3 regions of the Thauera sp. WB-2 genome follow, and region 1 is predicted to be linked to each of the others. Evidence: predicted binding sites of a transcription regulator. Region 1 holds the regulator's gene; each other region holds the start of a gene.
What was found. The regulator LexA, encoded in region 1, represses DNA repair genes until DNA is damaged. The targets are predictions, from matches to a motif close to ACTGTATNTANATACAGT.
Positions count from the first base shown of each region.

Region 1 (10,348 bases):
GGAGAAGCAATAGCCCAGATCCGGCCCGGGCTCAAGACGCAGCGCATCATTGCATGGGCGCGGGGCCGGCAATCGATCATCTGCCGCACGGCTACAGAGGGGGCCCATGCCCGAATTCACATACCCCGAGAACCCAGCCCCCGAGGCTCCACCGCCACGCCCTCTCGTCGCCTTGCCCGCAACCATGCGGGCCATGGTGCTCGAGCGCAGTGGCGAACCTCTGCGCGCTCGGGCGCTCGCTCTGCCCCGACCTGGACACGGGCAGGTTCTGCTGCGGGTCGAAGCCTGCGGAGTCTGCCGCACCGACCTGCACCTGGTCGACGGAGAACTACCCGACCCGCTGCTGCCGATGATCCCCGGACACGAGATCGTCGGACGAGTCGCCGCCCTCGGCACGGGGGTGAGCGGCTTGGCCCCCGGCCAGCGCATCGGCGTACCCTGGCTGGGTTGGACTTGCGGCCGGTGCGATTTCTGCACCAGCGCACGCGAGAACCTGTGCGACGAAGCGCGTTTCACCGGCTATCAGATCCAGGGCGGCTATGCCGAATACACCGTGGCCGACGCCCGCTACTGCTTTGCGCTGGACGATGCGCTCGATGCCGCCGAAGCCGCGCCGCTGCTGTGCGCGGGCCTGATCGGTTACCGCGCGCTGGGCCTGGCCGGCGCAGCGCAGCGCATTGGGCTGTACGGCTTCGGTGCAGCCGCCCACATCATCGCCCAGGTGGCACGCTGGCAGGGCCGCGAGGTGTATGCCTTCACGCGCGTCGGCGACACCGCCAGCCAGGCCTTCGCGCACCATCTCGGCGCGACATGGGCCGGTAGCGCTACCGACAAGCCGCCCCACCCTCTCGATGCAGCGCTGATCTTCGCCCCTGCGGGCGAGCTCGTACCCGCCGCCCTGCGTGCGCTGGCCAAGGGCGGCACGGTGGTGTGCGCGGGCATCCACATGAGCGACATTCCGTCCTTTCCCTACGACATCCTGTGGGGCGAGCGCCGCATCGTGTCGGTAGCCAACCTCACCCGCAGCGATGGCGACGCCTTTCTGGCGCTTGCCCCTCGCGTACCTGTCCGTACCGAGATCACCCGTTTTGCGCTCGAAGATGCCAACCTGGCGCTCGAACGGCTCAGGCGTGGCGAGCTTCAGGGCGCAGCCGTGCTCGTGCCCTGAGCGCACATCGCACACCGCAGGATTGATGCGGGTCGGCGCACGGTTGACCGTGATGCTTGCCATTGGCACACAACTGTTTAAAATTACAGCCAGCTCATGGAGGCCGACATGTCTGCCCGCAACGAAACCCTTACCGCACGCCAGCAGGAAATCCTCGACTTCATCCGCAGCACCGTCGAGTCCGAAGGCCGCCCGCCCACCCGCGCCGAAGTCTGCACCGCGTTCGGCTTTCGCTCGCCCAACGCGGCCGAAACCCACCTGCGCGCACTGGCCGCCAAAGGCGCAATCCTGCTCGAGGAAGGCCGCGCCCGCGGCATCCGCCTGGCCGAAGCACTCGGCCTGCCACTGGTCGGACGAGTGGCTGCAGGCAGCCCCATCCTTGCCGCCGAGCATGTCGAGGCCCGCTATCAGCTCGACGCCTCCCTGTTCTCGCCCAAGGCCGACTACCTGCTGAGGGTGCGTGGCATGAGCATGCGTGATGCCGGCATCCTCGACGGCGACCTGATCGCCGTTCACCGCAGCAGCGAGGCCCGCAACGGACAGATCGTCGTTGCCCGCGTCGCGGATGACGTCACCGTCAAGACCCTGCAGCGCAAGGGCGCAGTGGTCGAGCTGCTGCCCGCCAACCCGGATTACTCACCCATCGTGGTGGACACCCGGCGCGACGAACTCGTCATCGAAGGGGTCATGGTCGGCCTGATCCGCAAGGATCACTGAGCCCTCGTCACCCAGCGGCTTTAGTCTCATCGTGCCGTCCTGCCCGCATCGCTCCCAATGGCTGCATCCCTGCGCCACGCCCCCTCTGCTGCGCCGCTGGCGGCCCTACTCGACGCCCTGCCCGCCGGCAGCGTCTGGCAGGCCAGCCGGATTGCCGACCATGCAGACACCTGCCATCCGAGCGGTTTCGCCGCGCTCGATCGTGAACTGCCCGGGGGTGGCTGGCCGGCTGGTGCGCTGATCGAACTGCTGCTCGACCAGCCCGGCGTGGGCGAGTTATCCCTGCTGCTGCCGCTGCTCGGCGGCGCCCCTGCCGAGCGCTGGATCACCCTGGTCTCCCCGCCCTTGCTACCCTATGCACCCGCCCTCGCCGACGCTGGCGTCGCCCTCTCGCGGCTGTTGCTGGTTCGCCCGCCACAAGCCAGAGATGCCGTATGGGCTGCACGCCAGGCAGCAGCCTCCGGCAGCTGTGCAGCCGTGCTCGCCTGGCTGCACATGCCGAACAACACGGCGCTGCGCCGACTGCAACTGGCGGCCGAGGCAGGCGCCACACCCTTGTTCCTGTTCCGTCCCCTCGCTGCCGCCCGCCAGTCCTCGCCTGCGGCGCTGCGCCTGTGCCTGACACCCGCGGCCGGCCAGCTCCGGGTCGATATCCTCAAGCGTCGCGGCCCGCCCTTGGCACGCCCGCTCCTGCTGCCGATCCGCTGACGGGCTCCGCCTTTCGCCATGCTCTGGCTCGCCATCCTGCTGCCCGACCTGCCGCTCCAGGTCTTCACCCGTGGCCTGCGCGACGTACCGGCCATCGCCATCACCGCCGACAAGCCTGGCGCGCCGCTGATCGCCGCCAGCGCATCCGCGCAGGCTGCCGGCATCCGTCCCGGGCAGCACGCAACAAGCGCAAGCGCACTGTTGCCCGAGCTCCGCCTGCATGCACGCATGCCACGACGCGAAGCCGAGGCGCTGAACGAGATCGCAAGCTGGGCAGGACGTTTCACCCCACGCGTAAGCCTGTCCTCTCCGGATGCGGTACTACTCGAGATCGCCAGCTGCCTGCGCTTGTTCGGCAGCGCTCATGACATCACCACCCAGGTTGCCAGCGGCCTCGCCGCACTTGGCTTTCATGCACGCATCGGCCTTGCTCCCACCCCCCTGGCCGCGCGCTGGTTCGCCCGCTGTGGGCACCCCGCTGGTGAGGACTGGCTGCAGGCCATCGACCAGCTGCCACTGTCCGTTCTCGAGGACGAAGCCGCTTGCGACGCCGACACCCGGGCCCTGCTCGCCGGCCTTGGCCTGCACAGCCTCGGCGAGGCCCGCGACCTGCCTGCAGCCGGGCTGGCGCGCCGCGGCGCCCAGGCAGTGCGCCACTGTCTGGCGCGCGCACGCGGCGAGATGCCCGACCCGCGTCCCTGGTTCGAAGCGGCAGATACGTTCAGCCACGGTCTCGAGTTGCCGGCACCCACCCATCACAGCGAGGCCTTGCTGTTCGCCGCCCGCCGACTGCTTGCCAGCCTGGAAGGCTGGCTGCAGGCGCGACACGCCGCCATCGACCATTGCCAGCTGATCCTCGAGCATGCACATCGCCCCCACAGCAGGCTCGAACTGGTGCTCGGCCAGCCCTGCAGGGATACCGCTGGCCTGCTGGCGATCCTGCGTGAGCAACTGGCCCGCCTGGTACTCGAGGCGGACGTCGGCGCCCTCAGGCTGATTGCCGATCGTCCGCTGGCCGCCATTGCGCGCACAGGTGTGCTGTTCGATGACGTCGGCACCCTGCGCGAGCAGGCCGTCCTGCTGCTCGACCGCCTGCGCGCCCGTCTCGGCCAGTCCAGCGTCCACCTGCTTGCCTCCCAGCCCGACCACCGTCCGGAGTCGGCCTGGCGCCAGGGCGATGCAAGCTGCGCCGGCAGTCCCGCACAATACACCTGCAGCGCACACGCGCCCCCGCTCGCACGCGAACACAAGGGGCTGCACGTCCGTCCGCTGTGGCTGCTGCCGGAGCCAAAGCCCATCGAGCGCGCAGACTACGTCCTGCTGAGCGAGGCCGAGCGCATCGAGTGCGGCTGGTGGGACGACCATCCGGTGCACCGCGACTACTACCTCGCAAACAACACGGGCCAAGCCCTGTGCTGGATTTTCCAGGCGCTCGACCCGCCCGGGGGCTGGTTCCTGCATGGTTATTTCGCCTGAGCAACGCGACAACGGGCAATGTCATGCAGGAGATGGCAAGTGGCGGGGACGGGCGTAGTACACTTTGCCCCTGCCCCTTTTTACCCTCCCCCCAGTATCTTCTGTGCTTCAGACTGCAATCCAGGATCCTGCGAGCACAAACCGACAACCGACGATGCCCCAGCCCCAACAGCCGAGCCCTACCCCGACCGTCCCCTCCTCTTCACGAGCCATCGATCATGCGCAGGATGCTGTGCTGGCAGGCGATCGCAGCCGCAGACGTGCGCTGTTCTGCCTGCTCCTTTGTCTGGTCGCTCTGCCCGCATCGTGGCTGATCTTCTCCGAGCTCGATCGCTTGTGGCCCGAAATCGCCACACTCGAAGGGCCCACCTTCATGGCTGCGACCACCCTGCTCGGCGCTGCCATGGCCCTCGGACCGCTCGCTGCCGCCATCGGCTTCCTGCTTGCCGTCTGGTTCGGCGTCGATAGCGTCTACCAGCCGCGTCGCCATCCCTCGCCCGCACTCGACCGCTTCATCGTCGGCGCCGGGTTGTTCGTGTGGTTCGCTCCCGCCGCCACTGCAGCGGCGATGGCCATCCAGGCCGTGCTGCGTGGCCGCATCCACTTCGTCCGCCCACCACGCGACTACCTGCTCGCCACCGATCCGATCGCATTCTGGCAAGGCGTCGGTTTCTGGCTCATCATGGGCGCCTTGTTCGCGTTTCTCGCCTGGCGCTACTGGCGTCCGCGCCTGTTCCCCAACGCGGCGTCCGAAGATTGACCGTAGCCGGCGCCACGTCCGAAGCCCCTTCGGCGCAGCCTTCGCCGGTTGCCCCGAGCGTACCGGGGGCGCTCGCCATCGGCAGACAGCTGCTGCACCACGCCTGGCCCGTGCTGGTCGCGCAACTGCTGTCGATGAGCATGATGGTGGCCGACACCCTCATCGCCGGCCACTACAGCACCAAGGACCTGGCCGCCGTCGCAGTCGGTAGCGGGCTATACATCTCGGTGGTGATGCTGCTGGTCGGCATCCTGCAATCGGTGGCGCCCACGGTCGCACACCATGTCGGCGCCGACCGTCATGACGAGATCGGTCCCGCCCTGCACCAGGGCTTCTGGCTGGCCCTGATGCTGGCCGTACCCGGAACCTTGCTACTCGCCCACCCCGAGGCGTTGCTCGCGCGCGTGGGCGTACCTGCGGACGTTGCCGCCACGGCGAGCAGCTACATGCTGGCTACCGCCTTCGGACTGCCTGCGGTGCTGCTGCACCGCACCTTCTACGCCTTCATCAACGCCCTCGGCCGGCCACGTGTGTTGATGGCGATCAGCTTCATCGCCACCAGCACGCACATCCCGCTGGCGTGGTTCCTCACCCATGGCCTCGGGCCACTGCCCGCACTCGGCGCCCTGGGCTGCGGCATCTCGACCGCACTCGTAAGCTGGCTCGGCTTCGCCTGCGCACTCGCCTACCTGTGGCGAACGCCGATTTACCGGCGCTACCGCATCTTCGAGCGCTGGCAACCGCCACGTGCGCGCGCAATCGGCAGCCTGCTCAGGCTGGGCGTACCGATGGGGCTGTCGACCTTCATCGAGATCACCTCATTCACCCTGATCGCGCTCTTCGTCGCCCGCATCGGCGCCGATGCAGTGGCGGGCCACCGCGTCGTCGCCAACCTCGCCGCCCTCGTCTATATGCTTCCGCTGGCGATGTCGATCGCCACCCTGGTGCTGGTGGGCCAGGCAGCCGGTGCGCGCGACTGGGCGCGCGCACGTGCCACGGTGAGAGTCAGCCTGTGGCTCACCTGCGCATTTGCAGTCACCATCGGTATTGCGCTGTGGCTGGTGCGCGGGCCGGTGATTGCCCTCTCCACCAGCGATCCGGCGGTTCGCGCGGTTGCGCTCGGGCTCATCTTCTACATCTGCATCTACCAGCTCAGCGATGCCATTCAGACCGTCGCCGCCCACGCACTGCGCGGCTTCAAGATCACCCTTCTGCCGATGCTGCTGCACACCGTGTGCTTCTGGGGCATCGGCCTGGCAGGCGGCTACTGGCTGACCTACCACGTCGGCGCACGCACCGAGCAGCCCTCGGTAGCCGGGTTCTGGGAAGCCAGCGTGGCGGCGACGATCCTGGCCTCCGTCCTGTTCGGCCTGCTGCTGCGCAGCGTGCTGCGCCGCCATCGCGAACTCGACCCCGGGCGCTGAGCACCCGCGGCGCCAGCCCCCAGTCGGCCGCGCTCAGCGCCCCAGCCAGCCCTTGCGCAAGCGCCGTGCGCGCTCGCCACTGCGCGGTGCGAACCTGAGCACGTACCTGTCTACTGCCGGCGGGTCGAGCTCCACGCTGAAGCGCATCAGCTCATCACGACGGAAGGCGTGCAACTCCACCCGATCGCCCACCTGCCTGCGCTTGAGTTGCGCTTCCAGACCCTTGGGGCTCAGCCTGAGACCATCGAGCGCGATCAGCACGTCGCCCGCCGACAGGCCGGCACGCTGGGCCGGGCCGCCATCGAACACATTGGCGACGCGCACCTCGCCCTCACCCGCGGCCAGCTTGATGCCCAGGCCGGGGGCCTGGATGCTGGCCTCTGCGTCCAGGTCCACCCCGAACCCCTTGAGCAGGCGTTGCAACGGCAGATCCTCCGTACCCTCGGCCGTATGCTCAAGCCAGCGCGCCAGGCGCGCACCCAGGCCGGCACCACCCACCTCGCGCACCGCCTGGTAAATACCGTCCTCGGCGACGCCGATACCGGTCTGGCCATGCTCGACCCACAGGCGGCGCATCACATCGTCCAGGCTGCGTTCGCCCGCACTGCCGGCGCGCAGCTGCAGATCAAGCGCGAGCGCGATCAGGGCGCCCTTGGTGTAGTAGCTGACGATGGCGTTGGGCGCGTTCTCGTCCTGGCGGTAGTACTTGGTCCACGCATCGAATGATGATTCGGCCACGCTCTGCTTGAGCCGACCGCTGCCGCGCATCACGTTCGACACCGTCTTGCCCAGCAAACCGAGGTAGTCCTCCGGATCGATCACGCCGCTGCGCACGAGCGCAAGGTCGTCGTAGTAGGACGTGAAGCCTTCGAACGCCCACAGCAGCCTGGTGTGGTTCTCGCGCGACAGATCATAGGAGGCAAAGGCGGCGGGCTTGATGCGTTTGACGTTCCAGGTGTGGAAGTACTCGTGGCTGCACAGGCCGAGAAAGGACTTGTAGCCATCGGGCAGGCCCTGCATCCCTTTCCAGGGTAGATCCTCGCGCGCACACAGCAGCGCCGTCGAGGCACGATGTTCGAGGCCACCGTAGCCATCGCCGACCACCATGGTCAGGAAGGCGTAGTAATCCACTGGCGCCGGGCGACCGAACAGATCGATCTGCCAGGTGCAGATGCGTGCCAGGTCGGCGCACAGGCGTTCGAGGTCGCAATCGTGGCGTCCGGTCAGCGCAATGTCGTGGGCGACACCCCCGGCCTCGAAGCGGGCCAGGCTGAAGCAACCCATTTCCACCGGGTGGTCGATGAGTTCGTCGTAGTCGGCGGCAAGGTAGCGTCCGAAGCGGCCGCTGCCCTCTCCGCCTGGGCGTCCATCTGCGGGCGGCAGGCTGGTGATCACCCGCCAGTCGGCGAATTCGGCGCCTTCCGGGCGCTCGATGGTGACTTCGCAGGGCATGTCGGTGCGCCCCTCGACGGCTAGGAACACGCTGGTGCCATTGAAGAAACCATGCGTACGGTCGAGATGGGCGGAACGTACCGACAGATCCCAGGCATAGACCTCGTAGTGCAGCACCAACGGCTCACCGGCGACCGGGTGCGACACGCGCCAGCTGTGCTTGTCGAGCTTCTCGACCGGGCACGGTCGCCCGGCGCTCTCGGCACGCAGACGCACGATATTGCGCGCGAAGTCGCGGATCATGTAGCTGCCCGGAATCCACGCCGGCAGGCGGAACACCTGCCCGCTCGGGTCGGGGTCGGCCACTGTGCAGCTCACCGCAAACAGATGGGCGCCGGGGTTTGACGGGCAAATGCGGTAGGCGACCGCAGGATGAGGGGTTGGCATGCGCGTGGTGCTCCGCAGGCGAAGAAGTGGGAGGCAGAAAAATGCGAGCGTTGCGAAGCATACCCCCGCCCGGTCCTGCGGCTCCACTCGCGATGGCGCGCCCAGCGCCGGCAGGAAGCCCTTCGCTGGCGCATGCGATCGATACAGGGCGGTGAACGACAAAGCCGGCGCGAAGGGCGCCGGCTTTGTCGTGGTGTGCTGGTGGGCGGTACTGGGATCGAACCAGTGACCCCTGCCGTGTGAAGGCAGTGCTCTACCGCTGAGCTAACCGCCCGATCGCTGCGTGATCGGTCTTGCCGGGGGCCACGACCGCAGTCGTGGTGGGCGGTACTGGGATCGAACCAGTGACCCCTGCCGTGTGAAGGCAGTGCTCTACCGCTGAGCTAACCGCCCCCATGCAAAGAGGCCGCATTCTAGAAGGCGGCTAGGAGGGCGTCAAGCGTCAGGGTGAGCGTTTTAGGGCGCATCAGCGCCACAGGCCGGTGAAAGTGCAGCAGCCCCACTCACTTGACCAGCGCCACGAAGTCCTGCCGCTCCATCAGCCACGAGACAACGCAGCCGGCGACCCGCGCACCCAGCCCGGAAACATGGCTGGCGTCCTCCTCAGGATGGGCGGCTCCAGGCCATGCCCACACTCGCTGGCGCGGCAAGGCCGGGGCCGGGAGTGCGCTTTCAGCGCGCGGCGATGACATCCACCTCGACCACCAGACCTTCGAAGGCGAGGCGCTCGATGCCGAGCAGGGTCACCGCCGGCGGACGCTCGGGATGGAAGTAGGCCGAGCGGATCTCGCGGATGCGGGTAGTCTGGGCCGGCTGCAGCCCGACCACGTAGATCGTCACGTGCACCAGGTCATGCATGCTCGCGCCCTGGGCGCGCAGGGCGATCTCGATATTGTCGAGCGTGCCCTTTAGCTGGGCCTCCAGGTCGTCCAGGTTGCGCACCTTGCCGTCGCAGTCGCAATCGACCTGGCCGGAGACGAAGATCATGCGCTGTGCGCCGCAGACCGAGTAAGTCTGGCTGAACGCCTTGCCGCTGAAGAGTTCGGGCGGGTTGATGGCTTTGTGTTCCATGTGCTGGCCTCTCGATGCAGAAGGGTTGTCGTTAAAAAAATGGCCCGCCGAGGCGGGCCAAACCCGAAATCCTCCCGACGCCCCACCAGGCGGGGACGCCGGAAGCAACCACGACAAAAACGTGATTCCGGGGAGGGAGATGACTGTATGAAGTGCTCAGCTGCTCTTTGCGCTCTCGCGTCGGAAGACCAGCGGCGCACCGCCGTGCGAGCGCTTCACCATCCACAGCGCGAGTGCAGAGTCCATGTAGTCGGCATGCCCCGGGAACCAGTCCTTGAGCGCCACCGCAAGCTCACGGACCACCTCGACCTTGCCCTCAGCGAGCAATTGCTGCACTTCGCGTACCGAGGCGAGCACCTTGGCGTGCTCATCGACATGGCAGTCGCGCGCCGGGAAACCATTGACGTCCATCCAACGGTTCTCTTGCTCGAAGTGGGCCTCGGCATGGGCTGCAAAGGCGTCGAGCGCAGCCGCGAGCTGTGCATCCTCGACGGTCAGCAAGGCATCGACCAGGCTGACGAACTCGCGATGGGTGTCATCCATCGCGTTGTAGCCCAGCAAGTAACGGTCGTCCCAGTCGAATCCTGCGTGTTCGGTCATGCCCATGATGCTCCAGAGTTGGCGCCGCCCGCGGCGACTCAGCCGCCAAGTCCGACGGGGGCGGGCGCGATGTTGACGATCTTCGAGAACAACGCCCGGTATTCGCCGGCTGCACCTTCCCAGGGGTTCTGGTTACTGAGGAAGGCGGCGTCGATCTCGGCCCAATCCTCCGCGGTCAGATGCGCCTTGGCAAGGGGGAACACCTCACGCTCTTCGGTGTTCATGTGCTTCCATTCCTGCTCGATGTAGGTCTTGAGCGCCTCGTGGTAGCCCTGGAAGCCCGCATCGCCCTGCTGGCGATAGCTGGCGAGCGCGTCGCGCAAGGTGGCCATGCGCGCGTCGCCCTGGCGATGCTCGGTCTCCAGACGCTCGATCACCGGCAGTGCCTCGGCGCAGCGCTGGCGCAGCTTGGCGAAGAGGTACTGGTCCTCTTTCGGGTGGTGCACCTTCTCCGGCACCTTGTCGATGTACTCGATCATCGACTCGAGCAGGTCGTAGTCTGGCTTCAGGCGCCCGGCTTCGATGCCAGAGGCGATCGATCGCAGGCCGCTGAGCATGGCGGCGAGCGCGCGGTGCTCGTCGTGG
Region 1 is NZ_CP088935.1:2,244,976-2,255,323, reverse strand. Features, by position in the region: gene LQF09_RS10315 (zinc-dependent alcohol dehydrogenase family protein) at 107-1,168, shown strand; gene lexA (transcriptional repressor LexA) at 1,277-1,885, shown strand; gene imuA (translesion DNA synthesis-associated protein ImuA) at 1,943-2,593, shown strand; gene LQF09_RS10300 (Y-family DNA polymerase) at 2,612-4,069, shown strand; gene LQF09_RS10295 (hypothetical protein) at 4,302-4,829, shown strand; gene LQF09_RS10290 (MATE family efflux transporter) at 4,826-6,253, shown strand; gene LQF09_RS10285 (M61 family metallopeptidase) at 6,287-8,092, opposite strand; tRNA gene LQF09_RS10280 (tRNA-Val) at 8,292-8,366, opposite strand; tRNA gene LQF09_RS10275 (tRNA-Val) at 8,411-8,485, opposite strand; gene LQF09_RS10270 (RidA family protein) at 8,765-9,163, opposite strand; gene LQF09_RS10265 (bacteriohemerythrin) at 9,320-9,763, opposite strand; gene LQF09_RS10260 (hemerythrin domain-containing protein) at 9,802-10,348, opposite strand, start outside.

Region 2 (10,348 bases), 240 kb from region 1:
TGTCTGGTCGCCGACCGTCAGGGCACCCGCGTGGCGCCGCTGCCGGCGCCGTGCGCGGCGCGACCGGCTGCAGTGGCGGCCACGAACGCGCCAGGGCTTGCCGAACGGGCCGCGCTGGCGGTGCGGCGCGAACCCGCGCGTGATGCCGAGGCGTTACCGTTCTCGCCCGGAGTGCCGGATTTCGGCGCCTTCCCGTTCCGCAGCTGGCGCGCCTGCCTGGAGCGTGCGTGGCGCGATGCCGGCTGGCGCCAGCTGGGCTATGCCGCACATGGCGGTGATGCGCTGCTGCGAGAGGCACTGGCGGGCCATCTCACCAGCGTACGAGGCTTGGCCGTGGCAGCCGGTCAGATCGTCGTCACCAGCGGCACGCAGGCTGCGCTCGATCTCTGCGCGCGCTTGCTGGCCGATCATGGCGACACGGCGTGGGCCGAAAACCCGGGCTATCTCGCTGCCCGCGTAGCCTTCGGGCTGGCCGGGCTGCGGGTGCATGACGTTCCCGTCGATGCGCAGGGAATGGCCCCGGACGAGGACGACTGGGGCCGCCATCGGCCGCGTCTGATCATGGTGACGCCCTCGCACCAGTATCCCAGCGGCCGCGTAATGCCGTTGTCGCGCCGCCTGGCATTGATCGAGCGTGCCCGCGAAGCCGGGGCGTGGATCATCGAGGACGACTACGACAGCGAGTTCCGCCGCGCCGGCCCGGCGCCGCCCGCGCTGTTCGGCCTGCAGCCCGATGCACCGGTCGTCTACGCCGGCACCTTCAGCAAGACGCTGTATCCCGGCCTTCGCCTGGGCTACCTGGTGCTGCCGCAAACCATCGCGGCCGACTTCGTTCATGCCGCAGCGCTGGCCACGCGCGCGGGGCAGGGCATCGAGCAGCGTGCGCTGGCCGACTTCATCCAGCGCGGCCACTATACAACCCACCTGCGCCGTATGCGTGCGCGCTACAACGGCCGGCAGGCGGCGCTGCGCTCGGCCATGCAGCAAGTCTTCGGACAGGACGTTGAGCTGTCCGGAGGAGAAGCCGGGCTGCATCTGGTGATGCGCCTGCCCGACGCTGTTGCCGACGGGGCGGTGGCGCAACGCGCCGCCGTGCTGGGCCTGGGCGTGAGGGCGCTGTCCGCCTACGCCAGGCCACCCGTGCGCTGCAACGGGCTGGTGCTGGGCTACGGCAACCTGGATGAGGACAACGTCGCCGAGGCCGTACGCCGCCTGGCGCTGGCGGTCGGCGGCTGAGCGCCTCGCCGCCGACCGTGGGCTATCCCGTGGCTCAGCGGGTGCCGTAACGCTCCAGCCAATGCGCGTACGGTGCAGGCAGCACCCAGGTGGGGCGGTCGATCTTCAATGCGCGCGCGGCCTGCATCGGCCAGTGCGGATTGGCGAGATGGGCACGGCCGACCATGACGAGGTCGAGCTGGCCCCTGGAGACCGTACCATCGGCGATCTGCGGATCGTCGATGCCCCATGCCGCGGCGACGGGCAGGCCTGCCTCGGCGCGAACACGGCCGGCGATGGGGGCGAGGAAGGCCGGGCCCCAGGGGATGTTGGCCTGCAGGGTCGAGAAGCCGACGCTGACGCTCAGCAGGTCGAGCCCGCCCTGCCTGAAATTGCGTGCGAGCTCGATCGACTCCGCCAGCGTTTCCTCGTCGCGGCCGTCGTATTCGATGACGCCGAAGCGCGCGGTCAGCGGCAGGTGCTCGGGCCACACCTCGCGCACGGCGGCGAGCGTCTCGAGCAGGAAGCGGCCGCGGTTAACCGCGTTGCCGCCGTAGGCGTCGTCGCGCTGGTTCGCATGTACCGAGAAGAAGCTCTGGCCGAGGTAGCCGTGGGCGAAGTGCAGTTCCAGCCATTCGAAGCCGGCGTCGCGTGCGCGGCGGGCGGCAGCGACAAAGTCGGCGCGCACGCGGGCGATGTCGTCCAGCGTCATCGCCTTGGGCGCTTTCGGCAGGTGGGCGCCGAAGGCAAGGGCCGAGGGCGAGATTGTCGCCCAGCCGCGCGGGTCGCCCTCGGCAATGTGGTCGTCGCCCTCCCACGGGCGGTTGGCGCTGGCCTTGCGGCCGGCGTGGCCGATCTGGATGCCGGCTACGGCGCCGGCCGCCTTGATGGACGCGGCGATGGGGGCGAGCGCCGCGGCCTGGGTGTCGTTCCACAGACCCAGGCAGCCAGGCGTGATCCGGCCCTCCGGCGAGACGGCGGTGGCCTCGACGATGACGAGACCGGCGCCGCCGCGTGCGAGCGACGGGTAATGCACCGCATGCCAATCATTGACGACGCCATCTGTGGCCATGTACTGGCACATCGGCGGAATGGCGATGCGGTTGCGCAGGGTGACGTCCTTGAGCCTGAAGGGCTGGAACAGTGCGGTCATGCGTGATCCTCTCCTGGGGTTCTTGTGTGAGTCGTATGGGGCTGGGGGCAGTGCTTAGAAGCAGGCCTCGAGGATGCGGCGGCTGGCGGCGAGGTCGATGTCGCGATGTTCGCCGAGTGCGGTCATGCCGTGGGCTTCGAGCTGGGCGACGATGCGGTCGACCGCGTCGGCGCCGATGCCGTAGGCGGACAGGCGGGTGTTGACGCCGAGCGATTCGAAGAAGGCACGCGTGCGGGCGATGGCGGCGTCGATGCGCTCGTCCTCGCTGCCGGCGTGGATGTCCCACACGCGCGCGGCAAACTGCAGTAGCTTGGCGCGCTTGGCTTCGCGACGCAGATGGAGCAGGCGGGGCAGCACGACGGCCAGGGTCTGAGCGTGGTCGAGGCCGTACAGCGCGGTGATCTCGTGGCCGATCATATGGGTCGCCCAGTCCTGCGGCACGCCGGCGCCGATCAGGCCGTTGAGGGCCTGGGTGGCGGCCCACATCAGGTTGGCGCGCACATCGTAGTCTTCGGGCGTGGCCAGTGCCTGCGGGCCGACTTCGACCAGCGTCTGCAGCAGGCTTTCGGCGTAGCGGTCCTGCACAGGGGCGTTGACCGGGTAGGTCATGTACTGCTCCATCACATGCACGAAGGCATCGACCGCGCCATTGGCGATCTGACGCGGGGGCAGGGTGAAGGTCTTGACCGGGTCGAGCACCGAGAAGCGCGGGAACACCAGCGGGCTGCCGAAGCCGAGCTTCGCCTGCAGCGATTTGCGGGTGACGACCGAGAAGCAGTTCATCTCCGAGCCGGTGGCGGGCAGGGTCAGCACGCAGCCCAAGGGCAGCGCCTGGGTGAGGTGCTTGGCGCGCGTTTCCAGAATCTCCCAGGGCTCGTTCGGGTAGTTGACTGCAGCGGCGACGAACTTGGTACCGTCGATGACCGAGCCGCCGCCGACCGCGAGCAGGAAGTCCAGCTTGTCGCGGCGGACCTGCTCGACCGCAGCCATCAGGGTTTCGTAGGACGGGTTGGGTTCGATGCCGCCGAAGCGCTGCACGGTGCGCGCGCCCAGCGCGGCTTCGACCTCTGCGAGGGTGCCGTTGCGTTCGGCGCTGCCACCGCCGTACAGCACCAGCACGCGGGCGTCGGCGGGGACGAGCTCATCGATGTGCGCGATGCTGTCCTTGCCGAAGACGATGCGGGTAGGGTTGTAGTAGTCGAAGTTCAGCATGTGGGCTCCTGTTGCCGCCTTGGGTGTGGCCTCATGTGCGGCCTTTGAGAGGTAGGAATTAGACTGGTCGTCTAGAGTTCAGGCAAAATGATCAGGGTTCGAGCAGGCCTTGGGTGGCCGCCCAGGCGTGTTCGAGCGGGCTTTCGTCGCGGTGCAGTTTGGCGAGCAGGCTGGCACCGAGCCAGAGCTGGTACAGCATGCGAGCCGTGGCCAGCGGATCGAGCGCCGGCAGCGAGCCGTCGGCGACGCCGCTCGACACGCAGCCAGCGAGGCGGCCGATGATGCGGTCGGTGCCGTCGCGCAGCGTGAGTCGCATCGCTTCCGACAGGTCCGCCACCTCGGCGCCGAGCTTGACCACGAGACATTTCTGTTCGTCGCAGTTCTCCTGCCCCTGCGTACTGCGCCACTGGCCGAAATAGCGCAGGAGTCGTGTCTTGCCGTCCAGCCCGGGCATGCCGAGCAGGGTGTCGAGTTGGCCCAGGTAGTTGTCGAAGTAGTCCTGCAGCAAGGCCTGGCCGAAGGCCTCCTTCGACTTGAAGTAGTGATAGAACGAGCCCTTGGGCACGTCCGAGGCCTGCAGCAGCTCTGCAAGGCCGACGCACGAGAAGCCCTTGGCCGCAATGATGCGGTTGCCGGTATCGAGGATGTGCTGACGGGTATCGGTGTGGCGCGAACTCATGGAGGCGGATCATACGTGCTACTAGACCGGTCGTCTAGATCTGGCCGAGTTGGCACGCTGAGGCACGACGTCCGTCGCATTAAGCGATACAGTTCCATTCCCAATCAGAAAACAAGAAATTGCTCATGAAGAAGAACCTCTGGCTGCTGGCCATCGCCCAGGGCCTGTTCCTGACCAACAACGTGGTCTTCATCGCCATCAACGGCCTGGTGGGCTTGTCGCTGGCGCCGGTGGCCTGGATGGCGACTCTGCCAGTCATGGGCTACGTGGTTGGCGGCGCGCTGTCGACCGGCCTGGTGGCCCGTACCCAGCGGCGCTGGGGGCGGCAGGTGTCCTTCCAACTGGGCCTGGCGGTAGCCTTCGTGACCGCGCTGCTGTGCGCCTTTGCGCTGTCGATCGGCAGCTTCTGGCTGCTGGTGGCAGGCACGCTGGTGGCGGGCTACTACAGCGCGAACGGTCAGCTCTACCGTTTTGCTGCGGCTGAACTGGCGCCGGCCTCGTTCCGCGAGAAGGCGGTGTCGCTGGTGCTGGCGGGCGGCCTGATCGGGGCGGTGATCGGCCCCAACCTGGCCAACTACACCCGCGAGTCGATGGGCGCCCCTTTCCTGGGCTCCTACCTCGCGCTTGCCGTGGTGGCGCTGGTCTCCATGGCGGTCATGCGCGGCATCGCGTTTCCGCCCGAGCCGGCGCGCAAGGCGGGTGCAGACGGCGGCCGCCCGCTCGCCGAGATCATGCGCCAGCCGGTGTTCGTCGTGTCCACGATGGGGGCGGCGCTGGGCTATGGGGTGATGAACCTGCTGATGGCGGCGACGCCGCTGGCGATGGACGTGTGCGGCATGCCGTTCTCGGATGCTGCGCTGGTGCTGGAGTGGCACGTGATCGGCATGTTCGCCCCCGGTTTCTTCACCGGGCACCTCATCAAGCGCTTCGGCGTGCTGCAGATCATGGGCGTGGGGGTTGCGCTCAACTTCGCCTGCATCTTCGTAGCGCTGTCGGGGCAGGGCCTGCACCAGTTCCTGATCGGCCTGTTCCTGCTCGGCGTGGGCTGGAACTTCCTGTTCACCGGCAGCACCACGCTGGCGATGCAGGCCTACCGGCCGGAAGAGAAGGACAAGGCACAGGCGGCGATCAACTTTGCGGTGTTCGCAGTCATGGCGCTGACCTCGTTCGCCTCAGGCGCCCTGGTCACGACCCAGGGCTGGGCGCTGCTCAACCTCGGTTCGCTGATCCCGGTAGGGCTGACGGGCGCGGCCCTGGTGTGGCTGGCGCTGCGCCAGCGGCGCGAGGCGGCGCAGGCGTCCTGATTGCGGCGCACTCAATGAAAGTCGCGGCTGCGGGCTGCGAGCGTGCCGAGCAGGGCGGAGTGGTCCACCACCCGGCTTGCCACCAGGTGCACGACGCGTCCCTGGCGGCTGACCTGGCCGAACACGCCCATCAGCTGCGCGCCGAGCAGGATGCGGCGCTGCAACTCGAACAACTCGGGGCGCACGATGACGTTGGTGAGCCCGGTTTCGTCCTCCAGGGTGACGAACAGCGTCCCCTTGGCGGTGCCCGGACGCTGGCGGCAGGTGACCAGGCCCGCGCCGCGGGCCAGCATGCGGTCGGGCGCAGTTGCGATATCGGCGGCAGTGAGAAAGCGCAGCCGGGCGAGCTGCTTGCGAACGAAGGACAAGGGGTGGCGGCCGAGGGTGAAGCCCAGGCGCGCATAGTCGGCGAGCAGGTCTTCGGCTTCATCCGGGGCGGCGAGTTCGGCGGCTGCATCTCCGCCCGGTGCCGCGGCCAGCAGGCCGGGTAGCGGCGGCGCGCCACTCGCCTGCCACAGTGCCTGGCGGCGGTGGCCGGCGAGGCTGGCGAGCGCGCCGGCGCCCGCCAGGCTGCGCAGCGTGCCGCCGTCGAGCCCGGTGCGCAGCGCGAGGTCCTGCGTATCGGCAAAGCGGCGTTCGTGGCGCGCTGCCACGATGCGGGTGGCCGCATCCCGGCCCAGGCCATGGATCATGCGCAGCCCAAGGCGCACGGCCGCTTGTGCAGCAGCTTGAGCGGCATCGGCTGTGTCCGTGCTGGCGGGCGGGACGGCTTCGAGCGTGCAGTCCCAGTCGCTGGCGCATACATCGGCCGTGCGCACCTCGACGCCATGCCGGCGTGCGTCCTGGATGAGCTGCGAGGGGGAATAGAAACCCATCGGCTGGCTGTTGAGCAGGGCGGCCAGGAAGGCGGCGGGCTCGAAGCACTTCATCCACGCCGAGGCGTACACCAGCAGCGCGAAGCTGGCAGCGTGCGACTCGGGAAAGCCGTAGCTGCCGAAGCCTTCGATCTGCTGACACAGGCGTTGGGCAAAGTCGGCGTCGTAGCCGTTTTTCGCCAGCCCGGCGAGGAGCTGTTCGCGATAGCGCTCGAGTTCGCCCTTGCGCCGCCAGGCGCCCATCGCTCGGCGCAGCTGGTCAGCCTCGCCGCCGGTGAAGCCGGCGGCCACCACCGCCAGCTGCATCACCTGTTCCTGGAAGATCGGCACCCCGAGCGTGCGCGCCAGTACGCCGCGGATCTCCGGGCGCAGCCCGTCCATGGGGTCCTCGCCGCGCGCGTCGCGTTCGCGCGCGTGCAGGTAGGGATGGACCATGCCGCCCTGGATCGGGCCGGGGCGCACGATGGCGACCTCCACCACCAGGTCGTAGAAGCGGCGTGGCCTCAAGCGCGGCAGCATGGTCATCTGCGCGCGCGACTCGACCTGGAACACGCCGATCGAGTCGGCGCGCGACAGCATCGCGTACACCGCGGGCTGCTCGCGCGGGATGCTCGCCAGCGTCAGTGCCTGCCCGCGCCAGGCCGACACCAGGGCCAGGCCGCGGCGCAGTGCGGACAGCATGCCGAGCGCGAGCACGTCGATCTTCATCAGGCCGACGGCGTCGAGGTCGTCCTTGTCCCACTGGATCACGGTGCGTTCTGGCATGGCGGCATTCTCGACCGGCACCAGTTCGTCGAGCCGGCCGCGGGCGATGACGAAACCGCCGACATGCTGCGACAGATGGCGCGGAAAGCCGATGAGTTCCTCGGTGAGTGCGACCAGGCGCCGGGTGACCGGACTGGTGGGGTCGAAGCCCGCTTCCTGCAGGCGCTCGGGCAGGATGCGACGGCCGTCGAACCAGTGGTGCTCGCGCGTAAGGCGCTCGATCTGCGCCTCGTCCAGGCCGAGGGCACGGCCGACGTCGCGCAGGGCGCTGCGCGCCCGGTAGCTGATTACGGTGGCAGCCAGCGCTGCGCGTTCGCGGCCGTACTTGCGGTAGATGTACTGGATGACCTCCTCGCGGCGGTCGTGCTCGAAATCGACGTCGATGTCGGGTGGTTCGTTGCGCTCGCGCGAGATGAAGCGCTCGACCAGCATGATGCCCAATGTCGGATCGACCTCGGTGATGCCCAGTGCCCAGCACACCACCGAATTCGCCGCCGAGCCGCGGCCCTGGCACAGGATGCCCACGCTGCGGGCGAAGCGGACGATGTCATGCACGGTGAGGAAGTAGGGCTCGTAGCCGAGCTCGACGATGAGGGCGAGCTCGTACTCGATCTGCCGGCGCACCTGGGGTGGGGCAGGGTCATCGGCAGCGGCGGGCGGCAGCTCGCCCGCCGCGGGTTCGGCGGCGGCGTGGCCGGCCTGTCCGCGGTAGCGCCAGCACAGCCCGCCTTCCACCAGCCGACGCAGCCAGCTCGCCGGAGTCTCGCCTGCGGGGACGAGCTCGGCCGGGTACTCGTAGCGCAGTTCGTCGAGGCTGAAGCTGCAGCGTGCGGCGACCGCGAGGGTCTCGGCGAGCAGAGCGGGGGGGTAGCGGCGGGCGAGGGTGTCGCGATCGTGCAGGCGCAGCTCCGCATTGGGGGCGAGTGCGAGTCCGGCCTCGGCGACGCTGCAGTGCAGGCGCAGCGCGGTCATCACGTCGGCCAGTGGACGGCGCGCGGCGTCGTGCATGAGTGCGGCGCTGGCGGCGACCGCGGACACCCCGGTGGTGCGAGCGATGCGGCGCAGCAGGGTGATGCGGGCGCGGTCGCGGCCATCGAGCCGCACCGTCACCGTCAGCCAGCTGCGGCCGGGATAGCAGCGCGCCAGCCACGCGGCATCGGCCGCCAGTGCCGTGCTGGCAGCGTCAACGCCGGTGCGGGGCGGAAATGCCGCCGGCGCGACCAGCAGCGCCAGGCAGTCGGTCTGCAGCCCCTCGCGGCAGGCAGCCTCGACCATGTTGCGGGTGAGGTGGTAGCGCCCCTTGTCTGCTGCGCGCCGGGCCTGGGTGATGAGGCGAGACAGCTGGCCATAGCCGGCGCGCGTGGCGGCCAGCAGCACGATGCAGGGGCCGTCGGCAAGTTGAAGCTCGCTGCCGATGATCAGCTGCGGCCGTGCGTCGGCAGGCAGGGCTTGCAGCGCACGGTGGGCACGTACCACGCCCGCGAGCGAGCATTCGTCGGTGAGGGCGATGGCGGTGTAGCCGAAGGCCGCCGCCTGCGCCACGAGCTCCTCGGGGTGCGAGGCGCCGCGCTGGAAGCTGAAATTGCTGAGGCAGTGGAGTTCGGCATGTTGCGGAGTCACAGGTTGACTGTAAAAAAATACAGCTTCAGGCGCAAGCGCGCGCCCTGCACCCAGGGCGTCGTCCGCTGGCAGCCTCGTCTTTGCTGTCGCGGAAACCGGGCGGGCCCGGTACACTCACGCGCTTTGGCCGGCGCTGTCGCAGGCCGAGTCTGCAGATCATTTTCGGGCCGATATGGCCAGCAAGGAGTTTTCGATGCGCTTCGAGATGACCCGCGCCGCACTGTTCGGCGCCCTGGCACTGGCATTTGCGCTGGGCACGCCAGCCCATGCGCAGCAGAAGTCGGTGGCCATCACCGCCATCGTCGAGCATCCGGCGCTCGACGCCGTGCGCGATGGCGTCAAGCAAGGCTTGGCCGAGGCGGGTTTCGAAGAGGGCAAGAACCTCAAGTGGCAGTACCAGAGCGCGCAGGGCAACACCGGCACGGCGGCGCAGATCGCGCGCAAGTTCATCGGTGACCGCGTCGACGTCATCGTCGCCATCGCCACGCCTTCGGCCCAGGCCGTGGCTGCGGCAACGCGCAACATCCCGCTGGTGTATTCCGCAGTGACCGACCCGGTCGCCGCCAAGCTGGTGCCGTCGCTGGCCGCATCGGGCACCAACGTCACGGGCGTGTCCGATGCGCTCGAGCTGGACAAGCAGATCGAGCTGATCAAGCGCGTGACGCCCGAGGCCAAGCGTGTCGGCATGGTCTTCAACCCGGGCGAGGCCAACTCGGTGGTGGTGCTCGAGCGCATGCGCGAACTGCTGCCCAAGTACGGCATGAGCCTGGTCGAGGCCGCCGCGCCGCGTTCGGTTGACGTCGGCTCTGCCGCGCGCAGCCTGATCGGCAAGGTCGATGTGTTCTACACCAGCACCGACAACAACGTGGTGTCGGCCTATGAGGCCCTGGTCAAGGTCGGCATGGATGCCGGCATCCCGCTGGTGGCTGCAGACACCGACAGCGTCAAGCGTGGCGCCGTCGCCGCCTATGGCATGGACTACAAGGCGCTCGGCGTGCAGACCGGCCACATGGTGGCGCGCATCCTCAAGGGCGAGAAGCCGGGCGACATCGCCTCGGAAACCAGCAACAGGCTCGACCTCCATGTGAGCCCGGCCGCCGCCCGTCGCCAGGGCATCACGCTGTCGGAGGCGCTCATCAAGGACGCCGCCCAGGTCGTCGAGTAAGCGGCTGCAAGCCCGGTACGCGACTGCCGCGGTGCAGTCGCCCCGGGTGTTCGCGGCGGGGTTTCCTCGTCGCCCATCCTCAAACGGTTATTTCCCATGTCGCTCTACACCTTGCTCGGGGCACTGGAGATCGGCCTGATCTTCAGCCTGGTCGCGCTGGGCGTGTACATTTCCTTCCGCCTGTTGCGCTTCCCTGACCTTACCGTCGATGGCAGCTTCCCGCTCGGCGGCGCCGTTGCCGCGACCATGATCGCAGCCGGCCAGGACCCCTTTACCGCCACCATTGCCGCCACGCTGGCAGGTGCCGCGGCTGGCATGATCACCGGCTGGCTCAATGTGCGCCTCAAGATCATGGATCTG
Region 2 is NZ_CP088935.1:2,005,211-2,015,558, forward strand. Features, by position in the region: gene pdxR (MocR-like pyridoxine biosynthesis transcription factor PdxR) at 1-1,236, shown strand, start outside; gene LQF09_RS09175 (NADH:flavin oxidoreductase/NADH oxidase) at 1,271-2,368, opposite strand; gene LQF09_RS09180 (iron-containing alcohol dehydrogenase) at 2,423-3,580, opposite strand; gene LQF09_RS09185 (TetR/AcrR family transcriptional regulator) at 3,672-4,259, opposite strand; gene LQF09_RS09190 (MFS transporter) at 4,385-5,563, shown strand; gene LQF09_RS09195 (error-prone DNA polymerase) at 5,575-8,823, opposite strand; gene LQF09_RS09200 (ABC transporter substrate-binding protein) at 8,996-9,988, shown strand; gene LQF09_RS09205 (ABC transporter permease) at 10,085-10,348, shown strand, end outside.
Region 2: the regulator LexA is predicted to act here: its motif matches at 8,830-8,847, upstream of LQF09_RS09195 (error-prone DNA polymerase).

Region 3 (10,348 bases), 1.6 Mb from region 1:
GGTTGCCGCTGATGTGGTTCAGCTGCAGGTTGTCGCGATGCGCCTCATACAGCCGCGCGACGCTGGTCTGCCGCATCGGCGCCCCAGTTCATGAACATCTGGTGGATATGGTCCGCATCCGGCGCGGCTTGCAGCGCTTCGCGGAAGCCGCGGTCGCTGAACATCTGAGCCAGCTCGGAGAGCAGTTGCAGGTGGGTCTCGTTGGCTTGCTCGGGGACCAGCAGCACGAACAACATGTTCACCGGGCGGCCATCGGGCGAGTCGAACTGCACCGGGCTCGCAAGGCGCAGGAATGCACCTGCCGCCTCCTTGAGACCCTTGATGCGCCCGTGCGGAATCGCAATGCCCTGGCCGAGGCCAGTGGAGCCGAGGCGCTCCCTCGCGAACAGGCTGTCGAACACGGTGCTGCGCCCGATGCCCTGATTGTTTTCGAACAGCAGGCCCGCCTGCTCGAAGACGCGCTTCTTGCTGCTCGCGTCGAGGTCGACCACCACATTGGACAGTGGCAGGAGTTGGGATATCAGGCTCATTCGCTGGAGGGTTCGCGCAATATCGCAGGCATTCCGGTCGCAGGGTGCGACCGGCCGTCCCGGGGCATGCTGGCGCCGCGTCTTGGAAACGGGCGCATTATAACCATACCCCGGACGTGGGGCTGAAACGAAAGCGTCAGGCTTCGGGGGCCTGGTGCTTGATCGTCTCGTGGTTGTGGTCGGCCAGTTTCTGCTTGTACTTCTGCACCTGGCGGTCGAGCTTGTCGGTCATCGCGTCGATGGCCGCGTACAGGTCGGCATCATCGCTTTCGACGAAGATGTCCTTGCCGCGCACGTGCAGGGTGACCTCGGCCTTCTGCTTGAGCTTCTCGACCGAGAGGATCACCGCGACACTGGTGACGTTGTCGAAGTGACGGATGACGCGATCAAGCTTGGAGGTGACGTAGTCGCGAATGGCCGGAGTGACTTCGACGTGGCGCCCGGTGATGTTGAGATTCATGTTGACTCCTGTTTTTGTCAGATGGATTTGCGCAGGCTGACCGGCGGGATATTGAGGGATTCGCGATACTTGGCGATCGTGCGCCGTGCGACCACGATACCCTGCTGGCCAAGGACTTCGGCAATCTTGGCGTCGGACAGCGGCTTCTTGCTGTCCTCGGCGTCAACCAGTTGGCGAATCAGCGCGCGAATCGCCGTAGACGAGGCCGCTCCACCGGTGTCGGTGGCGACGTGACTACCGAAGAAATACTTGAGTTCGAACACCCCGCGCGGACTCGCCATGTACTTCTGCGTGGTCACGCGCGACACGGTGGACTCGTGCAGCTCGAGTTGGTCCGCGATCTCCCGGAGGGTGAGTGGCCGCATTGCCACCTCCCCATGATCGAAGAACTGCCTCTGCTGGTCAACGATGGCCTGGGACACCCGGAGGATGGTGTCGAAGCGCTGCTGCACGTTCTTGATCAGCCAGCGTGCCTCCTGCAACTGTCCGCTCAGGCCGCCACCCTGGCCGCGGTTCTGCTGCAGCAGGCTGGCATACAGGCGGTTGATGCGCAGACGCGGCATTGCCTCCTGGTTCAGGCTGACCGTCCACCGCCCGCGCAGCTTGCGTACGACCACATCCGGCAGTACGTAGCGCGTCTCGGCGTTCGAGTAACGCGAGCCGGGGTGGGGATCGAGGCTGCAGATCAGGGCATGGGCGGCGCGCAGGGCCTCGTCGTCGCAGCCGGTCAGCTTCTTGAGCTTGACGAAGTTGCGCTCGGCGAGCAGCTCGAGGTGCTTGTCGACGATCTCGAGCGCGAGCGTGCGCGTCGCCGAAGCCGGCAGGGTACGGAGCTGCAGCGACAGGCATTCGCTGGGGCTGCGCGCGCCGATGCCTGCGGGCTCGAGGTTCTGTACGTGGCGCAGCGCGATGCTCAGGTCATCGACATCGACGTCGGCGTCGTCCGGAAGCAGTTCGAGGAGCTCATCGAGCGGCTGGTGAAGGTAGCCGTCGTCATCCAAGGCTTCGATGATGAAGCGCACGAGGGCGCGGTCGCGGTCTGACAGCGGCGACAGCGACACCTGCTGGTCGAGGTGTTCACGCAGGGAGACGCCGGCCGCCTGCAGTTCCTGGTAATCGACGTCGTCGTCGTCCTCGCTGCGGCTCGATGCGCCGCTGCCGACATTGGACCAGTCCATGCCTTCGTCGGCGCTGCCATGGTCGGCATGGTCGCCGGCGTCGCTGTCCGTAGCGCTGGCTGGCGCCTCGGGGGTGTTCGCCTGTTGCTGTCTGGCCTCGTGTTCGGGGGGGCTGCCCGGTGGAAGCGGTGGTACGAACTCGACACCGTCGCCGTCGCTGCGCTCGAGCATCGGGTTCTCGAGCAGGAAGCGCTCGATCTCCTGGTTCAGCTCGATGGTCGACAGCTGCAGCAGCTTGATCGACTGCTGCAGCTGCGGCGTCAGGGTAAGGTGCTGGGAGAGCTTGAGCTGGAGGCTTGGTTTCATCGCTGTCGACGCGCGCGCGGATTCACAGGCGGAAATGCTCGCCCAGGTAAACCTGGCGCACCCTTTCGTTGTCGATGATCTCGGCCGGTTCGCCGCTTGCCAGTACCCGGCCCTCGCTGATGATGTACGCACGATCGCAGATGCCGAGCGTCTCGCGCACGTTGTGGTCTGTGATCAGCACGCCGATGCCGCGCTCCTTGAGGAAGCGGATGATCTTCTGGATGTCGATCACCGCGATCGGGTCGACCCCTGCGAAGGGTTCGTCGAGGAGGATCAGGCGCGGGTCGGTTGCAAGTGCGCGCGCGATCTCGCAACGCCGGCGCTCGCCGCCGGAGAGTGAGACGGCGGTGTTGTCGCGCAGGTGGTTGATGCCAAGCTCGAGCAGCAGTTCGTCGAGCCGGGTCTTCACCTGGTGCGCCTCGAGCCCTTGGAGCTCGAGCACGGCACGGATGTTTTCGGCCACGGTGAGCTTGCGGAAGACGCTCATCTCCTGCGGCAGGTAGGACAGGCCCAGACGCGCACGGGCGTGGATCGGCAGGTGGGTGAGGTCGGTGCCGTCGAGGTTGATCTGGCCGCCGTCGGCACGGACCAAGCCTACGATCATGTAGAAACAGGTGGTCTTGCCGGCGCCGTTGGGGCCGAGCAGGCCGACGACCTCGCCCGAACCGACCTCGAAGCCGACGTCGTGGACCACGGTGCGCGCCTTGTAGCGCTTTTGCAGGCTGGAGACCTTAAGCAGACTCATCGCGGGGTTCTTTCAGCAGCTTGCGGATCAGTTCGGGTGCAAAGCCGCGGGTTTGCAGGAAACGGGCCTGGCGTGCCCATTCGCGCGCATCCGCCGGGGCCGCCTGGAAGCGGCTGCGCAGCACTGCGCGGGCACGCTCCAGTTCCGATTCTACGCACTCCGTGGCGAGTGTTGCCTCGATCAGTTCACGGTCGATCCCGCGCCGCGCCAGCTCGCTGCGCAGCCGGCTGCCGCCGAAACGGTTGGCGCGGGTGCGCACGTAGGCTTCGGCGTAGCGGCTGTCGGACTGCAGGCCGAGCTCGCCCATGCGCTCGATCACTGCCTGCACCTCGTCAGCCTCGCCGTGGGCGGCCAGCTTGCGCGTCAACTCCGCGCGCGAGTGGTCGCGGCGGGCAAGATGGCGAAGCGCGCGTTCGCGCAGGCTGGGGGCGCCCATGGTGTCCTGGCTTGGCTCAGCTTTCCGTGGCCGTTGCCGGTGCCGCTGGCGGCAGTTCGGGCAGGCCGACGGCGACGCGGACCTTGTTTTCGATTTCGCGCGCAAGCGTCGGATTCGCACGCAGGAATTCGCGTGAGTTGTCCTTGCCCTGGCCGATCTTGTCGCCTTGGTAGGCATACCAGGCGCCCGACTTGTCGACGATCTTGTGTGTCACGCCCAGATCGATGATCTCGCCCTCGCGCGAGATGCCTTCGCCGTAGAGGATGTCGAAGTGGGCCTCCTTGAAGGGGGGCGAGACCTTGTTCTTGACGACCTTGACTCGGGTTTCGGAGCCGACCACCTCGTCGCCCTTCTTGATCGTGCCGGTGCGGCGGATGTCCATGCGCACCGAGGCATAGAACTTGAGTGCATTGCCGCCCGTGGTGGTCTCCGGGCTACCGAACATGACGCCGATCTTCATGCGGATCTGGTTGATGAAGATCACCAGCGTGTTGGTGCGCTTGATGTTGGCGGTGAGCTTGCGTAGCGCTTGCGACATCAGGCGCGCCTGCAGGCCGGGGAGCTGGTCGCCCATCTCGCCCTCGATCTCGGCCTTGGGGGTGAGCGCGGCGACGGAGTCGACGACGACCACGTCCACGCCGCCGGAGCGCACCAGCATGTCGGCGATCTCGAGCGCCTGCTCGCCGGTGTCGGGCTGCGAGATAAGCAGGTCCTGGATATTGACGCCAAGCTTCTCCGCGTAGCCGACGTCGAGCGCGTGCTCGGCGTCAATGAAGGCTGCCGTGCCGCCCAGCTTCTGCATCTCGGCGATCACCTGCAGGGTCAGCGTGGTCTTGCCCGAGGATTCCGGGCCGTAGATCTCGACGACCCGGCCGCGCGGCAGGCCACCGAGGCCGAGCGCGATGTCGAGGCCGAGCGAGCCGGTGGAGACGGTCTGGATGTCACGTTCGACGTTGCCGTCGCCCATGCGCATGATCGACCCTTTGCCGAACTGCTTTTCGATCTGGGAGAGCGCGGCGGCGAGGGCCTTGGCCTTGTTGTCGTCCATGGAGGTGCGTCCTGTGTGATTGGCGGATTATGGCACAAAGATTGCAGGCATGCGGACGGCCGCGCCTGATGCCGCTAGTTTAAGACGTGTATGAAAATACAGCAAACGGCGGAGTTGCCGAAGCGGACGGGGCAGGCTCGCGTCAGTGCGTCAGTGCGCCAGTGCAAGTACGCCCTGCAGTGCGCGGATCACGGTCTGTCTGCGCACGGCGCTACGATCGCCGGCGAAATGCAGGGTCAGGGCGCTTTGCTCGCCGGCGCGCAAGGCCCAGCCGATGCACACCGTGCCCACGGGCTTGGCCGGGCTGCCGCCGCTGGGGCCGGCAATGCCGGATACGGCGACGGCGACCGTGGCGATGCTGCGATCAAGTGCCCCGGCGGCCATCTCGCGAACGGTGGCCTCGCTGACCGCACCTTGGGTTGCGAGGGTGTGGGCGGATACGCCCAGCATGTCGATCTTGGCTTCGTTGGAGTAGGTGACGAAGCCGCGGTCGAACCAGGCCGAGCTGCCGCCGATCGCGGTAACGGCCTCTGCGATCCAGCCGCCGGTGCAGGACTCGGCGGTCGCCAACTGCCATCTGCGTGCGCCGAGCGCCTGGCCGACCTGTTGGGCGAGGGTGTCGAGTTCGGTGTCGGTCATGGCTTTACGCGCCGACGATGGCAACCAGGATGGCGAGTGCGAGCAGGGTATAGCCGGCCGCGACCAGGTCGTCGAACATCACCCCGAAGCCGCCCTTGAAACTGCGATCGGCCCAGCGTACGGGGGGCGGTTTGACGATATCGAAGAAGCGGAACAAGGCCACCGCGACCGCCTGCCAGAGCAGGGTTGGCGGCGTGAAGGCCAGCACCAGCCAGGTGGCGACCATTTCGTCCCACACGATCCCGCCGTGGTCGGGCACGCCGAGTGCGCGCCCCGTGCGCTCGGCGGCCAGCACGCCGGCGATGAACAGGGCTGCGAGCAGGGCAAGGAAGACGAACTCGGACAGTGGGACGCGGATCAGCGGGTAGAGCGCCCATGCGAGCAGCGTGCCCATGGTTCCCGGCGCCCAGGGCGACAGGCCGGAGCCGAAACCCAGCGAAATGAAGTGGGCGGGGTGGCTCATCATCAGGCGAAGAGTGGGGCGCATCTCGTGATCCGATCTGTGTTGTTCGACGCGTGCTTGCGTACCAGGAGGGATTGATTCGGGCGAAATGGTTCGCAGTACATCAGGCAAAGTGATCGTAGCCGCTGGGCGCGAGCGGGGCCAGCGTGCCGTCGGCTTCGCGCATGTGGATGCTGCCGCTATCAGCGGTGAGGCTGCCGATGCGGTGCACGGGCAACTCGAGCTTTGTGGCGAGCGCCCGTACGGTGTCACGTTGCGCAGTGGCGGCGCAGAAAAGCAGTTCGTAGTCGTCGCCCCCCGCGAGCAGGCAGTGTCTGCACAAGACCGGGTCGGCGCCGGTTGCAAGCAGGCGGGCCAGCGGCAGCGCCGCGGTTTCGATCAGCGCACCGGTGTGCGAGCGTTCCAGAATGTGGCGAAGATCGCCGAGCAGGCCGTCGGAGACGTCCAGCATGGCACTGGCCACGCCGCGCAGCGCACGGCCGAGGGCGAGCCGGGGCTGTGGGCGTTGCAGTGCGGCGATGCAGGCGCGCCGGCCGTCGGCGTCGAGCCTGGTCCGCCCTTGCAGGGCGGCGAGCCCGAGTGCAGCCAGGCCGGGCTGGCCCGATACCCACAGGTCGTCACCGGCGCGACCGCCGTCGCGGGTGACGGCCTCGCCGGCGGCCGTCTCGCCGATGATGGTGACCGACAGCGTGAGCGGCCCGCGCGTGGTGTCGCCACCGGCGAGGTCCACGCCATGCGCATCGGCACAGGCGAAGAAGCCGCGCGCGAAAGCCTCGATCCAGGCTTCGTCGGCAGCTGGCAGGGACAGCGCAAGGAAGGCCCAGCGCGGTTCCGCGCCCATCGCTGCGATGTCCGAGACGTTCACCGCCAGGGTCTTCCAGCCGAGATCTTCGGGGTCGGTGTCGGCGAAAAAATGGGTGCCCGACACGAGCATGTCGGTCGATACGGCGAGCTGCATGCCCGTGCGCGGCTGCAGCAAGGCGGCATCATCGCCGACGGCGAGCGCGGTGTGCCGTGTGGCGCGAGTGAAGTGACGCTGGATGAGGTCGAATTCGGAAGGCATGACGCGAAGTGAGGCGGCTGCCCGCATGCGGGCGGGCGGGCGCCAAGCTTAGCGCACAAGTGCGCTGCGCGCGCCGTTGCCGGACTCAGCGTGCGCGCAGACCCAGGCGCGCCTTCAGACTGTCCCAGTCCACCGCGTCGAGCGTGTTCTTGACCAGCAGGCCGAGGTCGGTGTCGCCTTCCATGCGCAGGCGGCGGCTGAAGAACAGCGTGTCGGGATCTTCCTCGCGCAGTGCGAGCGCGATGAAGTCGCGCGTGGTGGCGGAGATCACCAGGTCCGGCTTGCGTCCCGCAGCTGGAACGGCGCGGCGGAAGCCGCGCTCGCCGAGGCTGAAATCGAGCGTGAGTCCGGCATCGAGCACGCGCATCTGCAGGTGGCGTCCGCCGAGCGGTGCCAGCGTGTCGCGCGGCAGGATGCGGCCGAGCGCGAGGTTGAGCGCTGCGATCAGGGCATGCGTCGGCGGCTGCTGCGGCAGGCGCGAGATCAGCCTGGCCAGTGCCGTTGGCACCGTGAAGTCCGGAATGCGGAAGTCTGCCAGGCTTTGGGCAATGCGCTGGCGCAGGCTGCCGGGCAGGAGTTCGGCAGGCAGGGGCGGGCGCGGCAGGGTGGGCAGGGCGGGCATGTGTGTACTCCGGGGAGGCGGGTGTGCTGGCTCAGGCCGCGACGTATTGTTCGGCACCGGCGCGGCCGTGCCAGAAGCCGTTGCAGGGCGCCTCGATCATCAGTGCGCGGCTTGCCGCGAGGGCTTCGGCGGGCGAACTCTGGGCATCGATGGTGGTGCGGAACAGTTCGACGATGGCGCGCGTGTTGGCGCCCTGTGGGCTGATGCGCAGGACTTCGGCGTTGCCACGTACCGCGGCGAGGTCGCCGAGCAGGTTATGCACCCGTGCCGACTGCGTCTGCACGCCGTTCAGGGTCAGGAAGGGTTCGCCTTCGCGGGTGCGCAGCGTGATGCCGTCCATGATCGACAGACAGCGGAACTCGCAGGTGTCCTTCTGCAGGTTGAAGTGGCGGGCGGTGAAGCAGCGCGCCGAATGCGCGAGCGGCAGGCGGCCGTAGGCGAAGACCTCGGTTTCGATCGGGGCTGCGAGCGCTTCGCGCACCTCGGCAAGCGCGGCACCCGACATCTCCGGGGCGACGGCCCAGCGCGTGGCGCCCGAGTCGATCATCAGCTGCAGCGTGTTCGGGTTGAAGATGTTCAGTGTGGGGCCAGCGACCCAGTCGGTGATGCCGGCCTCGGCGAGCAGTCGCACCGCGCCCATGTCGTTGGCCTCGACGCGGAAGCCGGTCTCGCCCTCGCTGTGCTGGCGCACGATGCGGCGCAGTACCTTGAGGTCGGATTCGGATTCGATCAGGCCCTGGGTACTGATGACCACTTCCTTGCCGGCCGCGGCGAGCACCTTGCCGACCTCGAGCCAGTCGTCGAGGCGCAGTTCGTGGCGGCGCGAGCACACCGTCTCGCCCAGGTAGACGCTGTCGATCGGTGCTTCGACCATGTCGGCGTAGAAGTCGAGCACGCTCTGGTGCGGCCAGTAATAGAGCAGGGGGCCGAGGGCGAGTTTCATCGGGCGGGTCTCAGTTCGTTCGGGTGATGCGGTGCGAGGCGGCTTGCGCGACGCTCACTTCCACGGGCGGTAGTAGGCGCCCAGCGTATGGCTCTGGCCTTCGGAGACCTTGTTGAGCTCGGCCATCCACGCCGGCAGCACTGCGAAGCCTTCGGCGCCGCCGGCCTTGAGCTTGTCGAGCGCGGCGCGCCACACCTTGGTGACCTGGGCGACATAGGCTGGGCTGCGCTGGCGGCCTTCGATCTTGATCGCACGGATGCCGATGCGGGCGAGCTCGGGCAGCAGTTCGAGCGTGTTGAGGCTGGTCGGCTCCTCGAGCGCGTAGTAGGTCTCGTCGTTGACCTCGAAGCGGCCCTTGCACAGGGTCGGGTAGCCGGCGCGCTCACCGTCGGCGAAACGGTCGATGAGGATGCCGTTGAGGCGCGTCTCCATGCCGCGCGGCGTGTCTTCCCAGCGTACGTGCTTGCCCGGCGAGCAGGCGCCATTGCAGTTGGGCGACTCGCCGGTGGCGTAGGCCGACAGCGCACAGCGGCCCTCGACCATCACGCACAGGCCGCCGAAGCCGAAGACCTCGATCTCGACCGGTGTGTTGGCGACCACGCTCTCTACCTGGGCCATGGACAGCACGCGCGGCAGCACCGCGCGCTGGATACCGAAGCGCTCATGGTAGTAGTTGATCGCCTCGTAGCTGGTGGCCGAGCCCTGCACCGACAGGTGCAGGCGCAACTGCGGATGCGTTCTGGCGGCGTAGGCCATAAGACCGGGGTCGGCGAGGATCAGGGCATCGAGACCGAACTCGGCAGCGCGGTCGATGGCCTGCGTCCAGCTCGGCCAGTTGCCGGTCTGCGGATAGGTGTTGAGTGCGAGCAGCACCTTCTTGCCACGGGCGTGGGCGTAGGCGATGCCTTCGCGCATCTGCGGCGGGTCGAAGTTGAGGCCGGTGAAGTTGCGCGCGTTGGTGGCGTCCTTGAAGCCGAGATAGACGCAGTCTGCGCCGTGGTCGACGGCGGTTTTCAGGGCGGGGAGGCTGCCGGCTGGGCAGACGAGCTCGATCGTATTGGGTGCGGACATTGGCGGCCGGGCGGGCAGGGAAGAACCCGGGCACCATAGTGCGTGGTCGCTGAGGTGGCTTTGACGAGTGTCAAACGCCCGTTGTGCACCATCGTGCGGTGCGCAAAAAAACCTTATGATTCGGGCCAATGACATTCGGCCGCGATGGCGTCTGCACGAAGTGGTGCAGGCGAGCATCGGTGTGCTCAACGCAATGGAGCGTGCGTGGATCTTGCAACACTGATTGGGCTGCTGGGCTCGCTGGGCATCGTCGTCTCGGCCATCGTGCTCGGTGCGTCGGCAATGATCTTCCTCAATGGACCATCCTTGCTCATCGTTGTCGGCGGCAGCCTGTTCGTCGTACTCAGCAAGTTCACGCTGCAGCAGTTCCTCGGCGCGTTCAAGGTGGCGGCGAAGGCGTTCAAGTTCCGCCTGCCCGACACCGAGGAGGTCATCAAGGAGGTGATGGAGGTTGCGCAGGTGGCGCGCAAGGAGGGCATGCTGGCGCTCGAGAGCCGGCCCTCTTCCATCCCTTTCTTCCAGCAGGGCATCCAGCTCATGATCGACGGCCAGGCACCCGAGACGGTGCGCGAGATCCTGCAGAAGGAGCGCCTTCTCACGCTCGAGCGCCATCGCTGGGGGGCAAAGGTGTTCAGCGCCATGGGTGACGTCGGCCCGGCGATGGGCATGATCGGGACCCTCATCGGCCTGGTGCAGATGCTGTCGAACATGGAAGACCCGAAGTCGATCGGCCCGGCGATGGCGGTGGCGCTGCTGACCACGCTGTATGGCGCGATGATGGCAACGATGATCTTCCTGCCCATGGCGGACAAGCTCAACCTGCGCATGACCGAGGAGGCACGCC
Region 3 is NZ_CP088935.1:3,832,976-3,843,323, reverse strand. Features, by position in the region: gene hprK (HPr(Ser) kinase/phosphatase) at 1-76, opposite strand, end outside; gene ptsN (PTS IIA-like nitrogen regulatory protein PtsN) at 45-530, opposite strand; gene hpf (ribosome hibernation-promoting factor, HPF/YfiA family) at 667-990, opposite strand; gene LQF09_RS17520 (RNA polymerase factor sigma-54) at 1,008-2,474, opposite strand; gene lptB (LPS export ABC transporter ATP-binding protein) at 2,497-3,219, opposite strand; gene recX (recombination regulator RecX) at 3,206-3,655, opposite strand; gene recA (recombinase RecA) at 3,672-4,703, opposite strand; gene pncC (nicotinamide-nucleotide amidase) at 4,854-5,342, opposite strand; gene LQF09_RS17495 (phosphatidylglycerophosphatase A family protein) at 5,347-5,829, opposite strand; gene thiL (thiamine-phosphate kinase) at 5,909-6,868, opposite strand; gene ubiT (ubiquinone anaerobic biosynthesis accessory factor UbiT) at 6,954-7,490, opposite strand; gene LQF09_RS17480 (U32 family peptidase) at 7,522-8,433, opposite strand; gene ubiU (ubiquinone anaerobic biosynthesis protein UbiU) at 8,488-9,504, opposite strand; gene pomA (flagellar motor protein PomA) at 9,709-10,348, shown strand, end outside.
Region 3: the regulator LexA is predicted to act here: its motif matches at 4,789-4,806, upstream of recA (recombinase RecA).